DNA from 3 places in the Streptomyces sp. NPDC048389 genome. Region 1 is predicted to be linked to each of the others. Evidence: riboswitches for the same ligand, from Rfam matches in the RefSeq annotation. Region 1 holds a riboswitch; each other region holds the start of a gene.
What was found. Region 1 has a riboswitch for cobalamin ahead of AB0903_RS28490 (iron ABC transporter permease). Riboswitches for the same ligand answer to the same signal wherever they lie in the genome.
Positions count from the first base shown of each region.

Region 1 (4,645 bases):
GCTGCGCGTCCCCGGCGCCGCGGACCCGCACGAATCGGCGATCCGCATCCTGACGGGCCGGCGGGCGGCGGGCGAACTCGTCGCCGCGTACGGGCAGCGGCTCGACGCCCCGAGCGGCGGCCTCACCCACCTGTTCCCCCGGGCCGAGGACCTCACCGGCAGTGACCGGCCCACGCTGCGCGCGCTGGCCGGGGCGCTCGCCACCGGCGAACTCGTTCTCGACCCCGGCGCCGACCGTGAGGACACGGAGCACCGGCTGCTGCGGCTGCCCGGCATCGACGCCCCAACCGCCGCCGCCGTCCGCCTGCACGCGCTCGGCGACCCGGACGTCCTGCTCGCCGGCGACCCGGCACTGCCGCCCCGGGCGGACACCGGGCGCTGGCGGCCGTGGCGGTCGTACGCGATGCAGCACCTGTGGACGGCCGCAGGGCGCCCGGCGAGCTGACGGCACCGGCACCGCCTCACCCGTACGGCCCAGCAACGCAAGGCCCCGGCGCCGGGCGCGCCCAGAGTGGATGGCGTCGCCCACCGTCACCGCACCGGGAGTACCGATGACCCCCCTCAACCGACGTGACCTCGGCCTGCTCGTCCTGCGCACGGGCACCGGGGCTGTGCTCATGGCCCACGGCACTCAGAAGCTCTTCGGCTGGTTCGGCGGCGGCGGCCTGGAGGGCACCGCCAAGGGCATGGAGTCCATGGGCTTCCACCCGCCCAAGGAGAGCGCACTGGCCGCGGGCCTCGCCGAGACGGGCGGCGGCCTGCTGCTCGCCCTCGGCCTCGCCACGCCCGCGGCGGGCGCGGCGGTGACCGGCAACATGGCGGGCGCCGTCTCCGTCCACGCACCGGCCGGCTTCTTCGTCCAGTCCGGCGGCTTCGAGTACCCGGCGTTCCTCGGCTTCACCGCGGCCGCCATCGGCGTCATGGGCCCCGGCCGCTACTCCCTCGACCACGTGACCCGCCACCGCTTCGACGGCCCGTGGATCCTCGCGGCCGCCTTCACGGCCAGCGCTCTCGCGGCTGCCGCCGTCGTCGGCAAGCGGGCCAAGGGGCAGATCGGGGCGGACGTGGACGACTCGGCGAGGAACCAGGGAGCCGACACCCTCGAGGACTGAGGGCTCCGTCCCGTGAAGTCCCGCTGCCCACATGCTCGTTGGGCCCCCGGGCCGGCATACCGCCCGTTGGTGGCAGGACAGCGGCGTGGCAGGATGATCCGTCATGACCCGACAGCGCCCGCCCCTGCCGCCGTTCGACCTCGACAGCGCCTTGGCCAAGGTCCAGGCCGCCGAGGACGCTTGGAACACCCGCGACCCGCAGACGGTCGCCCTCGCTTACACCGAGGACTCCATCTGGCGGAACAGGGACGTCTTCCTGACCGGCCGTGAGCAGATCGCCGAGTTCCTCACGGCCAAGTGGGAGCGTGAGCTGGACTACGTACTGCGCAAGAGCCTGTGGTCCTTCCACGAGAACCGGATAGCCGTCCGCTTCCAGTACGAATGGCATGACACCGCGGGCCAGTGGTTCCGCAGTTACGGCAACGAGCTGTGGGAGTTCGACGAGTACGGTCTCATGAGCCGCCGCGAAGCAAGCATCAACGACGTGCGCATCCAGGAGGCCGACCGCCGCTACTTCGGACCGCGTCCGGAGGAGGAGCGCGGACCGGGCCACGACATCCCCCTCCAGTAGCCCGCTCGCGCCGGTACGGGACGCCGGCCGGAGCCTCACCGGCTCCCGAGCCGGAGAAACCGGTTCGGTCGAGGTCCTGCCCGGGGCCCGTCAGGGCGAAGGCGTGCGTGACGCCCGGGGACATGCCGGTCATCGCGCTGAGCAGGGCGATGTCGTGCAGCGCCGCCTGACCGGGGTCCTCCCGGGTCCCGAGGGTGCGGCAGCCGGGCCGGCGCCCGGTCAGGCCCCGGACCGGGCCGCGTCCATCGCGGTCCTCGCCCGGACCGCGTCGTCCGGATCCCAGCCCTCGTGCGGCACGGAGGCGAGCAGGAGCCGGGTGTACGGGTCCGAGGGCGCGTCGAGCACTCGGGACGTCGGCCCCTGTTCGACCACGGTGCCCTTGCGCATCACGACCGTCTCGTCCGTGATGTGCTGCACCACGGCGAGGTCATGGCTGACGAAGACCAGGGCCACGCCGGTGTCGTCCCGGAGCGCATCGACGACGTCGCCCTGCTCGCCGTCCAGCGCGTCTCCGGTACCGACGTCTGAACGCCCAGAGGGCCGACGCCGTTCGGTGCGGGCTGCACCGGTCGCAGGCCCGTGCCGTCGCCTGCGGCGTACGCCGTCGACACGCCGTGCGGTTGCGCCCGTCAGGTCCCTGCCCGTCGGTCGACGTTGGCGCTGTGCCTGTCGTTGTGCCTGCCGCTGAGTCTCGGCGGGCCGTCGGCTGGGACTGGTTCCGGCCATATAGCGCGCGGCGCGAATACCCGGATCCCGACAGGACCAAATGGCGGAACAGGCCCCGGGGGCGCTGGTGATGGCGGGACAGGCCCGTTGACACGCGGCATACGAACTGGTCACCATCATGGCCAGCCAGATCGCCCCGGCCCGCTGGGGGATGACGGGGTAACGCGGGGGCGGGCTCGGGCGGAACCGGATTCGGACGGGGCGGGCCCGGGGGAACCGGGTGCGGGCGGGGTGGCCCGGAGGACGCCCCGGGCCGCGCGTCGCTCCCCAGGCCCGTCCCGGCCCGGAAGGCCGCCTTGTGGGGCAACGGAGTCGGCCCTCGCGCGCGTCGTCCCAGGAACGGGCACCCTTGTGTACACGCTATGCTGCAAGCCGCCCCGCGGGGGAAGTCCGGTCGAAGTCCGGCGCTGACCCGCAACGGTAGGCGGAGCCCGACACGCGGCTCCGCGAGCCCGATTACCCGCGGTGTCGAAGGCTCCTGACAATTCGCCGTGGACTGCGAGAGGGCGCTGCACAGGGCGCCCCGCGTCCCGGGCTGCTCATGTGCTCACGTAGCTGCACGGCCCGAGGCGAAGGCGACCCGCCCGTGGCCACACCCCTGGAACGCAAACCCGCGGTGCCACTTCCCGCGGCCCCCGGCGGGGCCGGTCCGGCGCCGTCCGAACGCGTGTCGCCGCCGCTCCTGTTCGCCGCGCTGTGCGTCGCGCTCGTGCTCTCCATCGTCTGCGGGGCGGGGATGGGGGCGTCGGGGCTCTCCTGGGGCGAGGTGCTGCATCATCTGTGGGCCGGGCTGACGGGCGGGCCCATATCCCGGGACGAAGTCCCGGCGTACACCATCGTGTGGGAACTGCGTTTTCCACGGGCCGTGCTGGCCGCCGTCGTCGGAGCCGGACTGTCGGCCATCGGCGTCACCGTGCAGGCCATGGTCCGCAACGCCCTCGCCGACCCGTTCGTCCTGGGCATCTCCTCGGGCGCGGCCGTCGGTGCCAATGCCGTCCTCCTCTTCGGCGCCTTCGGCGCTCTCGGTCTGTGGGCCCTGTCCACGGCGGCCTTCCTGTCCGCGCTCCTCGCCATGACGCTGGTGTACGCGATCGCCCGCACCGCTGATGGTCTGACCCCGCTGCGGCTCGTCCTGACGGGGACCGCGATGTACTACGGCTTCTCGGCCGTCACCACGTTCATGGTGTTCGCGGCCGAACGCGGCGAGGCGGCGCGGTCCGCGATGATGTGGCTGCTCGGGAGCCTCGGCGGAGCCGACTGGGCCTCCGTGCCGATCGCCGCCGGAGCCGTGCTCGCCGGCCTGGCCCACCTCGCCGTGTCGGCGCGTCGCCTGAACGCCCTGGCGATGGGGGACGAGACCGCGGCTGCCCTGGGGGTGGACGCGCGGAGGCTGCGCAAGGAACTGTTCCTGGTCTGTGCCGCCGTCACGGGGGCCGTGGTCGCGGTGAGCGGTGCCATCGGCTTCGTCGGCCTGATGGTTCCGCACGCCGCCCGGATGCTGGTCGGCGCGGACCATCGCCGGCTGCTGGCCGTCGCCCCGCTCGGGGGCGCCGTCCTGCTGATCTGGGTGGACATCCTCTCGCGTGTGGTGCTCGCGCCCGTCGAGCTGCCGGTGGGCGTGCTGACCGCCGCCATCGGCGTGCCGTGCTTCGTGCTGCTGATGCGCCGCCGCTCCTACACCTTCGGAGGCGCGTGATGCGGATCGACATGGACGCTTTGACGGTCGAGGTCGCCGGTGCGCGGCTGGTGCGGGAGGCCACGCTGCGCGCGGACGCCGGGCAGGTCGTCGGACTCGTGGGGCCCAACGGCAGCGGCAAGTCGACGCTGTTGCGCTGCGTCTACCGAGCCCTGCGCCCCTCGGCGGGTACGGTCCGGCTCGGCGGTGAGGACCTGCACTCCCTGAGCGCGCGCGAAGGCGCCCGTCGACTGGCCGCTCTGCCCCAGGAAGCGGTCACCGAGTTCGACTTCACGGTCGCCGAGGTCGTGGCGATGGGGCGACTGCCTCACCAGCGGTCGGCGGCCCGGACCACCGAAGAAGACCGGAAGGCGTGCGAGGCCGCGCTGGTCGAGGTCGACGCCGGCCACCTCGCCGGCCGCGGCTTCCTCACCCTCTCCGGAGGCGAGAAGCAGCGGGTCCTGATCGCCCGCGCGCTCGCGCAGCAGCCGCGCGTCCTGGTGCTCGACGAGCCCACCAACCACCTCGACATCGCACAGCAGTTGGAGGTGCTGGCTCTGG
Region 1 covers NZ_JBEZKP010000056.1:37,853-42,497, reverse strand. Annotated here, with positions in the region: gene AB0903_RS28515 (AlkA N-terminal domain-containing protein) at 1-445, shown strand, start outside; gene AB0903_RS28510 (DoxX family protein) at 552-1,112, shown strand; gene AB0903_RS28505 (nuclear transport factor 2 family protein) at 1,216-1,683, shown strand; partial or broken gene AB0903_RS28500 (NAD(P)-dependent oxidoreductase) at 1,775-1,873, opposite strand; partial or broken gene AB0903_RS28495 (ABC transporter ATP-binding protein) at 1,903-2,166, opposite strand; cobalamin riboswitch at 2,758-2,892, shown strand; gene AB0903_RS28490 (iron ABC transporter permease) at 2,996-4,105, shown strand; gene AB0903_RS28485 (ABC transporter ATP-binding protein) at 4,105-4,645, shown strand, end outside.

Region 2 (4,645 bases), on a different contig from region 1:
TCGCACGCCCTCATGGGCGGTCTGATCGGCGCCACGGTCGCCTCGGTCGGCTTCGCCGGGGTCAACGGCGGCGTCGTCGTCACCAAGGTGCTCATCCCGGCCATCGCCGCGCCGGTCGTGGCCGGCCTCGCCGCCATGCTGGCGGCACGGCTGACGTACCGGGTCGACAGGAACACCGACGCGAAGGCCACCGCCAAGGGGTACCGCGCGGGGCAGATCGCCTCCGCCGGCCTCGTCTCCCTGGCGCACGGCACCAACGACGCCCAGAAGACCATGGGCATCATCACGCTGGCGCTGGTGGCCGGCAACGTCCTCGCCCCCGGGTCCAACCCTCCGATGTGGGTCATCGTCTCGGCCGGTCTGGCGATCGCACTCGGCACCTACCTCGGCGGCTGGCGCATCATCCGCACCATGGGCAAGGGGCTCACCGACCTCCAGCCGCAGCAGGGCTTCGCCGCCCAGACCAGCGCTGCCAGCGTGATCCTCGCCTCCTCGAACCTCGGCTTCTCGCTGTCGACGACGCACTCCTGCTCGGGCGCCGTCATGGGCGCGGGCCTCGGCCGCAAGGGCGGCGTGGTCCGCTGGTCCACCGCCACCCGGATGTTCGTGGCCTGGGGTCTGACCCTGCCGGCCGCCGGACTCGTCGCGGCGATGTCCGAGTTCGTCACCAAGCAGGGCGGCTGGGGTGTCGCGGCCGTCGCCGTCTTCCTCGTCGCCTCCTGCATCGCGATCTGGGTCATCTCGCGCCGCCAGATCGTCAACCACACCAACGTCAACGACGTCGACACCGAGGAGCCCGCGGACGTCGTCACGGACGCCGTCGCGGCCGTCATCCCGCCGCCCGCCGGCGAACTGAAGACCACTCTCCCGGCCCCCGCCGACTCCGAGCCGGTCCGTCCGGCCGCGGTGTAAGGAAGCAGCAGTATGAAGATCGACTGGGTAGCTCTCGGCTCCGTGTTCGGCGTCAGCCTCGTCGCCACCGTCGCCCTGGTGGGCCTGTTCACCCTGGGCATCGTGAGCCTGTCCAAGCAGCAGTCCGGCACGCAGACCGCAGGCTCCGGCGTGCTGGCCCGCACCGGCGCGTACGCCTGCTTCGCGCTCTGCGCGGCGGCGGTGTCCTACGGGATCTATCTGATCGTCACCTGACGTCGGACAGCCGCCCGGAGGCCGGGCCGTACGCACCGCGGGTGGGTACGGCCCGGCCTTCGCGCGTCCGCCGGTGTGGGACTCCGCACACTGTCCCGTCGCAGGTCAAGGGCGAGTTGACGGGCGTTCGCGCACATGGTGGACTGCCGGGGCCATCAACGGCGGCAGAAGAGGAAGTCCGGTGCGAATCCGGCGCGGTCCCGCCACTGTCACCCGGGAACACCCGGGGAGCCAGGAACTCTCGCCGCCGGTCACGTCGAACCAGGGCGCGGACCCTGAGTGAGGACTCCTGCCATGCCCGGTCGCGGTACTGCCCTGTCCGTCGGACACCGTCCCTCCGGACATCTCCCCTCGGAACGCTGATCCGGTGCGCGCGGACCGCGTCTTCCTGTACGGCGCCGCAGCCGGCCTCCTCGGCGACCGACTCCTGGGCGATCCCCGCCGGGGGCATCCGGTCGCCGTGTTCGGGCGGGCAGCGGGCGCCGTCGAGCGTGCCCTGTGGCGCGACCACCGAGGCCGGGGCGCCCTGCACACCGCGGTGTGCGCCGGCGGAGCCGTGGCCGCGGCGGCCCTGACCGCCCGCGCCGTACGCCGCTCACCCGTCGCCTCGGTCGCCCTGACCGCCGCCGCGACCTGGGCCGTCGTCGGCGGTACGACGCTCGGGCGCGAGGCCGCGGCCGTCGGCGAGGCGCTGGCGGCCGGGGACGTCGAGGCGGCGCGCGAGCGGCTGCCCCATCTGTGCGGGCGCGACCCGCAGGCCCTGGACGAGCAGCAGATCGCCCGCGCCGTCGTGGAGTCCGTCGCGGAGAACACCTCCGACGCGGTCGTCGGCGCCCTCGTGTGGGGCGCCGTGGCGGGCGTGCCCGGGCTGGTGGGCTTCAGGGCGGTGAACACCCTGGACGCGATGGTCGGCCACAAGTCGCCGCGCTACCGGCGCTACGGCTGGGCGTCGGCCCGCCTCGACGATGTGGCCGGCTGGCCGGGCGCCCGGCTGACCGCCGTGCTGGCGGCCGTCTGCGGTCCGGACCCGCGGGGCGCCGTACGGGCCTGGCGGGCCGACGCCGCCAAGCACCCGAGCCCCAACGCGGGCCCCGTGGAGGCGTCCTTCGCGGGTGCCCTGGGCGTACGGCTGGGTGGGACCCTCTCCTACGGCGGTCGGGTCGAACACCGGCCGGTGCTGGGCGCGCAGGGCCGCGCGGTGGAGTTCGGCGACATCACACGGGCGGTGCGGCTGTCGCACCGGGTGGGCCTGCTGGCCCTGGCGGTCTGCGCGGGCGCACGGCTCGGCGTGGGGGCACTGAAACGGAGACGGGCATGAGCGGTGGGCTGTTGGTCGCGGGGACCACCTCGGACGCGGGCAAGAGCGTCGTCACCGCCGGGATCTGCCGGTGGCTGGTGCGGCAGGGTGTGAAGGTCGCGCCGTTCAAGGGGCAGAACATGTCCCTCAATTCGTTCGTGACCCGTGAGGGCGCCGAGATCGGGCGGGCACAGGCCATGCAGGCGCAGGCCGCCCGCGTGGAGCCCACCGCGCTGATGAATCCCGTACTGCTCAAGCCGGGCGGCGATCGCTCCAGCCAGGTGGTACTGATGGGCAGGCCCGTCGGGGAGATGAGCGCCAAGGGCTACCACGGGAACCGGCAACGAGAACTCTTCGAGCCGGTCATGGCGTGCCTGGAGGAGCTGCGGGGCACGTACGACGCTGTGATCTGCGAAGGGGCGGGCAGCCCGGCCGAGATCAATCTGCGGCGCACGGACATCGTGAACATGGGCATCGCGCGGGCGGCACGGCTACCGGTCCTGGTGGTCGGCGACATCGACCGGGGAGGCGTGTTCGCGCAGTTCTTCGGTACGACGGCGCTGCTGAGCCCCGAGGACCAGTCGCTCGTGGCGGGCTATCTGGTCAACAAGTTCCGCGGTGACGTGTCGCTTCTGGAGCCGGGGCTCGAGATGCTGCGCGGCCTGACCGGGCGGCCGACCTACGGTGTGCTGCCGTACGCCCACGGACTCGGCATCGACGAGGAGGACGGCCTCAGGGTGTCCCTGCGCGGCGCGGTACGGGAGTCGGTGGTCGCCGCGCCCGTCGGTGAGGACGTGCTGAGGGTCGCGGTGTGCGCGGTGCCGCTGATGTCGAACTTCACCGATGTGGACGCGCTGGCGGCCGAACCGGGCGTCGTGGTGCGGTTCGTGGACCGCGCGGAGGAACTCGTGGACGCCGACCTGGTGGTGGTCCCGGGCACCCGGGGAACGGTCCGGGCACTGGCGTGGCTGCGGGAACGCGGGCTGGCGGACGCCCTGGCGCGGCGGGCGGCCGAGGGCCGGCCGGTGCTGGGCATCTGCGGCGGCTTCCAGGCGCTCGGCCGGCACATCGAGGACGAGGTCGAGTCGAGGGCGGGCGAGGTCGCGGCGCTCGGACTGCTGCCGGTACGGGTGCGGTTCGCGCGTGAGAAGACCCTCGCGCGGCCCGTCGGCGAAGCACTCGGGGAACGGGTCGAGGGCTACGAGATCCATCACGGTGTCGCCGAGGTCCTCGGTGGAGAGCCCTTCCTGGACGGCTGCCGGGTGGGCGCGGTGTGGGGGACGCACTGGCACGGGTCACTGGAGAGCGACGGCTTCCGGCGGGCCTTCCTGCGGGAGGTCGCGGCGCAGTCCGGGCGGCGGTTCGTGCCCGCGTCCGGCACGAGCTTCGGTGCACTGCGGGAGGAGCAGCTGGACCGACTGGGGGATCTGATCGAAGAGCACGCTGACACGTCGGCGTTGATGCGGCTGATCGAGGCCGGGGCGCCGGCGGGACTGCCGTTCGTACCGCCGGGGGCGCCGTGAGCCTCCTGCGGGCGGGGGGCGGCGCCGGCGGCACGACCCGCGCCTGCGGCAGACCCTCGCCGCGCTCCGCCCCTGCCCCCGCCGTCCGCCGCTCTCGGCGGAAAACAAGTGAGTCGCGCCGTCGGTGCGACTCCCGCGAAGGAGTGATCAAAGGATGAGCACCCCCTACCCGTTCACCGCGGTCGTCGGGATGGACGATCTGCGGCTGGCCCTGCTGCTCAACGCGGTCAGTCCGGCGGTCGGCGGAGTGCTCGTGCGAGGTGAGAAGGGCACCGCGAAGAGCACCGCGGTGCGTGCGCTCGCCTCGCTCGTCCCCGATGTCCAGGTCGTCGCCGGGTGCCGTTTCTCCTGCGCGCCCGCCGCGCCGGACCCGACGTGCCCGGACGGCCCGCACGCGGGCGGTGCGGCGACGGCGCGGCCGGCGCGCATGGTCGAGCTGCCCGTCGGCGCCTCCGAGGACCGGCTCGTGGGCGCGCTCGACATCGAGCGGGCGCTCGCGGAGGGTGTCAAGGCATTCGAGCCCGGCCTGCTCGCGGACGCGCACCGCGGGATCCTCTACGTCGACGAGGTGAATCTGCTCCACGATCATCTGGTGGACGTCCTGCTGGACGCCGCCGCCATGGGCGCCTCGTACGTCGAGCGTGAGGGCGTCTCCGTGCGGCACGCCTCCCGCTTCCTG
Region 2 covers NZ_JBEZKP010000036.1:16,332-20,976, reverse strand. Annotated here, with positions in the region: gene AB0903_RS22960 (inorganic phosphate transporter) at 1-912, shown strand, start outside; gene AB0903_RS22955 (hypothetical protein) at 925-1,146, shown strand; cobalamin riboswitch at 1,277-1,407, shown strand; gene AB0903_RS22950 (cobalamin biosynthesis protein) at 1,514-2,464, shown strand; gene AB0903_RS22945 (cobyric acid synthase) at 2,461-3,966, shown strand; gene AB0903_RS22940 (putative cobaltochelatase) at 4,121-4,645, shown strand, end outside.
Region 2: another riboswitch for cobalamin. It lies ahead of AB0903_RS22950 (cobalamin biosynthesis protein); the one in region 1 lies ahead of AB0903_RS28490 (iron ABC transporter permease).

Region 3 (4,645 bases), on a different contig from region 1:
AGTCCGCGCGGGTGGCGCGCAACCACCCGCGCGCCTGGTGGAAGGACGGGGAATGGTCACACGCAGAGGCTTCATCGACGGAATGTCGGCGGCCGGTGCCGCAACACTCCTCGGTATCACCCCGTCGGCCTCCGCCACCACGCATGCAGGCGCGGCCGTGACGGACGCGGAGCTGAAGGCCCGTGACGCGATCCGAGCGGCCAACGTCGGTATGCGGGCGAACTATGCCGCACTCAAGTCCGAACTGATCAGTCGTCTCAGTCCTGTGATCGTCGTCCAAAACGATGCCAGGGGCGGCAAGTTCACTCTCATCCATGGCGGAAGCCCACGGGAATCAGTCAACCCGGTGCCCGAGCTGTTCGAACTGGCGAAGTCGATCAGCCACGTGCCTCAGGGCATTTTCTCGATCATTGCCGCGTACTTGAGCGACAAGGTGCCGAACCTCCCCAACGCCGGTCGCATCGACCCGCACGACCTGGACATGGTCGCGTTCGAGGGGCCCCGGGCAGACGGCTGGATCGGCCCGCTCCAGCGTTACGCTGCCACGCTCCACACTGCACGCCGTCAGCTCGGGGAGGCCAATCTGCCACAGGAGCTGGAAATCTCCTGCGGGAAGATCCTCGACGAAGCACTCACGTTCATCCGTGATTCCGTGCGCAGCAAAACGTTCGACATGGCGTCGTTCGAGGAGTTCTCGGGCAGGACGTACCCCGGTATCCGCACGAACATGAAGTACGCGGCCGCGGCGCAGATCCACGGCGTGGAAGGTCTGATGCGGAAGTGGCGGGCCACGATCGGCGAGGAGGCGTGGCAGGACCTGTATACGGTCGTGCTGTCGATCTGGACGACGTCCGAGTTGAACCAGGCATCGGTCATCATCAGGCAGTGCATGAATCCGGCGAAGGTCGCCACCCACCTGATCGACCTGCCGACCGTCGAAGTTCCTCGCGACCCGATCTTCGTCGCCCTGGACAACCTCGCCCGGATCGTTCAGGACAATGTCTCGGCCGAGATGGTCTTCCCTACCGATCCGGTGGTCGCGGACGCCTTCAAGGGCAAGGAGGACTTGCTCTCCGTCGAAATCCTGCATCAGATCGGGGAGACGGCCGGGGCATGCACGGTCTCCCCCTCGACGGCGGCGTCCGCCTGTCCCATGAACAAGGAGAAGGCTCAGCCTGCCGTTTGACGTCGGCGGCTGCTCGCCGGATCACCCTTCGGGAGCGGCATACCCGGGCACCGTCGGGTCCGGGCCGCCGAGCGCCTTCGCAAACCCCGTCGCACCCGGGGCCTCGGCCATCTCGGTGATCGCCGGCACCGTACGTCTGCGGATGCAGACGTCTCGCGAGTGCACGCCGGCGGCCAGTACCGCCACGCCGTGGCCGCCCGATCGCGCGAAGTGCCCGGCGCAGGACGCCGGCGGTCTCGGGGTCGGGTTCCGGCCAGGACCGTCCCGGCCGGTCTCTCGGCGGGCACCGAGCCGCCCTCGGGCCGAGGCAGCGCGGTCTGCCGGCAGCCGACCGCGCCTGGAAACCCGCAACAGCCGCTCGCCGCGACCGGCGGACGTATGCGGCTGGCTTCGCGACGGACACGGCGGACTGCACGAGTAGGGCTGTGGTAGCTTCCGGACGCCAGTCAAACTCGTGAACGCGGCCACGCGTGCACGAGTCAGGGAATCCGGTGAGAGTCCGGAACTGACGCGCAGCGGTGAGGGTGACGGGCGGGACAGCAGCCACTGGACGACGGTCACGGCCGGGTCCGGGAAGGCGTTCCGCCGGGGTGACCCCGAGTCCGAAGACCTGCTGGCACCCGACCGTCCGCACGGGACCCCGCGTATGGGTCCTGACGTTGAGAGAGCCGACACTGTGCATCTGCCGCGTCCCGCCCGCTGTTCCGTCCTGCTCCTGACCGGGGCGCTGCTGCTCACCGCATGCGGCTCCGGCTCAGGTTCCGGCTCGTCCGGAAAGTCCGCCACCGCCGGCGCGCAGGCCGTCACGTTCGACAACTGCGGGCAGAAGGTGACGGTCAAGGCTCCGCCGAAGCGGGCCGTGTCCCTGAACCAGGGCACCAGCGAGATCCTGCTCTCCCTCGGCCTGGCCGACCGCATGGTGGGAACCGCCACCTGGACCGACCCGGTCATGAAGGGACTGGAGCAGGCCAATGCGAAGGTGCCTCGGCTCGCCGACAACCGGCCGTCGTTCGAGAAGGTCCTGGACGCCGAACCGGACTTCGTCGCCTCCTCCTTCACCTCCACCCTGGGCAAGGGCGGGGTGGCACCCCGCGAGAAGTTCGAGGAACTCGGGGTGCCGACGTACCTGTCGCCCACCGACTGCGAAGGCAAGGACAACAGCGGCGACGGTGACGGCTCACGGACGAAGCCCCTGGCCATGGACACCGTCTACCGCGAAGTGAGGGAACTGGCCCGGGTCTTCGGGGTGGAGGACCGTGGCGAGAAGCTGATCGCCCGGCTGAAGAGCCGGGTGACGAAGGCGACGTCCGGAATCCGTGCCGAGAACGCCACCGTCCTGTACTGGTTCGCGAACCAGGAGTCCCCCTACATGGCGGGCTGCTGCGGCGCCCCCGGCATCATCACGAACGCGCTCGGCGCGAAGAACGTCTTCGACGACAGCACGCAGGAATGGCCCCAGATCAACTGGGAGACCGTAGCCGACCGCAACCCCGACGTACTCGTCATCGGTGATCTCACCCGCAAGTCGCAGACGGCCGAGACCGCCGCGAAGAAGATCGCGTTCCTGGAGTCGAACCCGGCGACCAGGAACATGGAGGCGGTGAAGAAGAAGAGGTACGTGCTGCTCAGCGGGCAGGCCATGAACCCGACGATCCGTACCGTCGAGGGTGTGGAGAAGGTGGCCGCGGCGCTGCGCGCGTACGGGCTCGCCGGATGACCACCGTCCTGCCGTCTCCCCGAGCCCGCCCGCTGCTGGTCGCCGCCGGTGTCCTGCGCGGTGCGGCCGGCCTGGGCGCCGGGCTGGCCGTGCTCGCCGCGTCCGTCGCCGTGGCCATCACCATCGGCCCGGCGGACATCGGCGTGGGCGACGCCTGGTCCGTGGTCGCCTCCCACCTGGGCTGGGGCACGACAGAGCTGACTCCCATCCGGGACGGCATCGTCTGGAACCTGCGGCTGCCGCGCACCCTGCTCGCCGCGGTGTGCGGCGCCGGGCTCGCCGTGTGCGGCGCGGTGATGCAGTCGTTGCTGCGCAACCCTCTCGCCGACCCCTTCGTCCTGGGTGTCTCCTCGGGGGCGTCGACCGGCGCCGTCGTCGTGGTCGTCCTGGGCGTCGGTGGCGGTGTCCTGTCCGTCTCCGGTGGCGCGTTCGTGGGCGCGGTCGGCTCGTTCGCGCTGGTGCTGCTGCTCAGCCACACGCTCGGCGGGGCGACGGACCGGGTGGTGCTGTCCGGTGTGGCCGCGATGCAGCTGTTCTCCGCCCTGACCTCGTTCGTGGTGATGACGGCGGCCGACGCGGAGACCACCCGCGGTGTGCTGTTCTGGCTGCTCGGATCGCTCAGCGGGGCCGACTGGACCGACGTGGGGCTGTGTCTGGCCGTCCTGGGACTGGCCCTGGTGGTGTGCCTGGGATACGCGCGCACGCTGGACGCCTTCGCCTTCGGCCAGGATTCCGCGGCGACGCTCGGGGTCTCGGTCGCCCGGACCCGGCTGGTGCTGCTGTGCGTGACCGCGCTGCTGACCGCCGCGCTGGTCAGCTCGGCGGGCGCGATCGGCTTCGTCGGCCTGGTCCTGCCGCACGCCGCACGCGCTCTCGTCGGCCCGGGGCACGCCCGGCTGCTGCCGGTCACCGCGCTCGCGGGGGCGGTGTTCCTGGTCTGGGCCGACACTCTGGCCCGTACCGTCCTCGATCCCCAGGAGGTGCCGGTGGGCGTGGTGACCTCGCTGGTCGGCGTCCCGGCGTTCGTCCTGGTCCTGTACCGCACGAGGAGGATGCGATGACGACCGGCACCGAGCGGCGGGACGACGGCGCCCGGCCGCCCCGCCCCGATCAGCCGACCGCAGGGCAGACGACCGCAGAGCAGACGGCCGCAGAGCGGACGGCCGCAGGGCAGACGGCCGCCGTAGACGCACCCGCCGGAGTGTCGCCCGCCGAGCCGCCCACCCTCGCCGCCGACCGCGTGAGCCGCACCGCCGACGGGCGGTTGATCCTCGACGGCGTGAGCCTCACCCCCCGGCCCGGCTCCGTGACCGGGTTGCTCGGCCCCAACGGCTCGGGGAAGTCGACGCTGCTGCGGCTGCTGTCCGGCGTCCTCTCCCCCGCCTCCGGCGTCGTCACCCTCGACGGGCGTCCACTCGGCGACTGGGGCCGCCGCGCCGTGGCCCGGCGCGTGGCCGTCGTCGAGCAGCATGCCGACACCCTCGTCGAACTGACGGTTCTCGATGTCGTACGCCTCGGCCGTATCCCGCACCGCCACGCCTGGACCCCCGCGACCGCGGCGGACGAGGAGGCCGTAGGCACCGCCCTGGAGCGCACCGGCCTCACCGACCGCGCGGACCAGCCCTGGCACACGCTCTCCGGCGGCGAGCGCCAGCGCGTGCAGATCGCCCGTGCCCTGGCTCAGGAGCCGCGCGAGTTGCTCCTGGACGAACCGACCAACCACCTCGACATCCAGCACCAGC
Region 3 covers NZ_JBEZKP010000033.1:10,223-14,867, forward strand. Annotated here, with positions in the region: gene AB0903_RS21850 (hypothetical protein) at 1-1,186, shown strand, start outside; cobalamin riboswitch at 1,613-1,819, shown strand; gene AB0903_RS21855 (ABC transporter substrate-binding protein) at 1,833-2,903, shown strand; gene AB0903_RS21860 (iron chelate uptake ABC transporter family permease subunit) at 2,900-3,964, shown strand; gene AB0903_RS21865 (ABC transporter ATP-binding protein) at 3,961-4,645, shown strand, end outside.
Region 3: another riboswitch for cobalamin. It lies ahead of AB0903_RS21855 (ABC transporter substrate-binding protein); the one in region 1 lies ahead of AB0903_RS28490 (iron ABC transporter permease).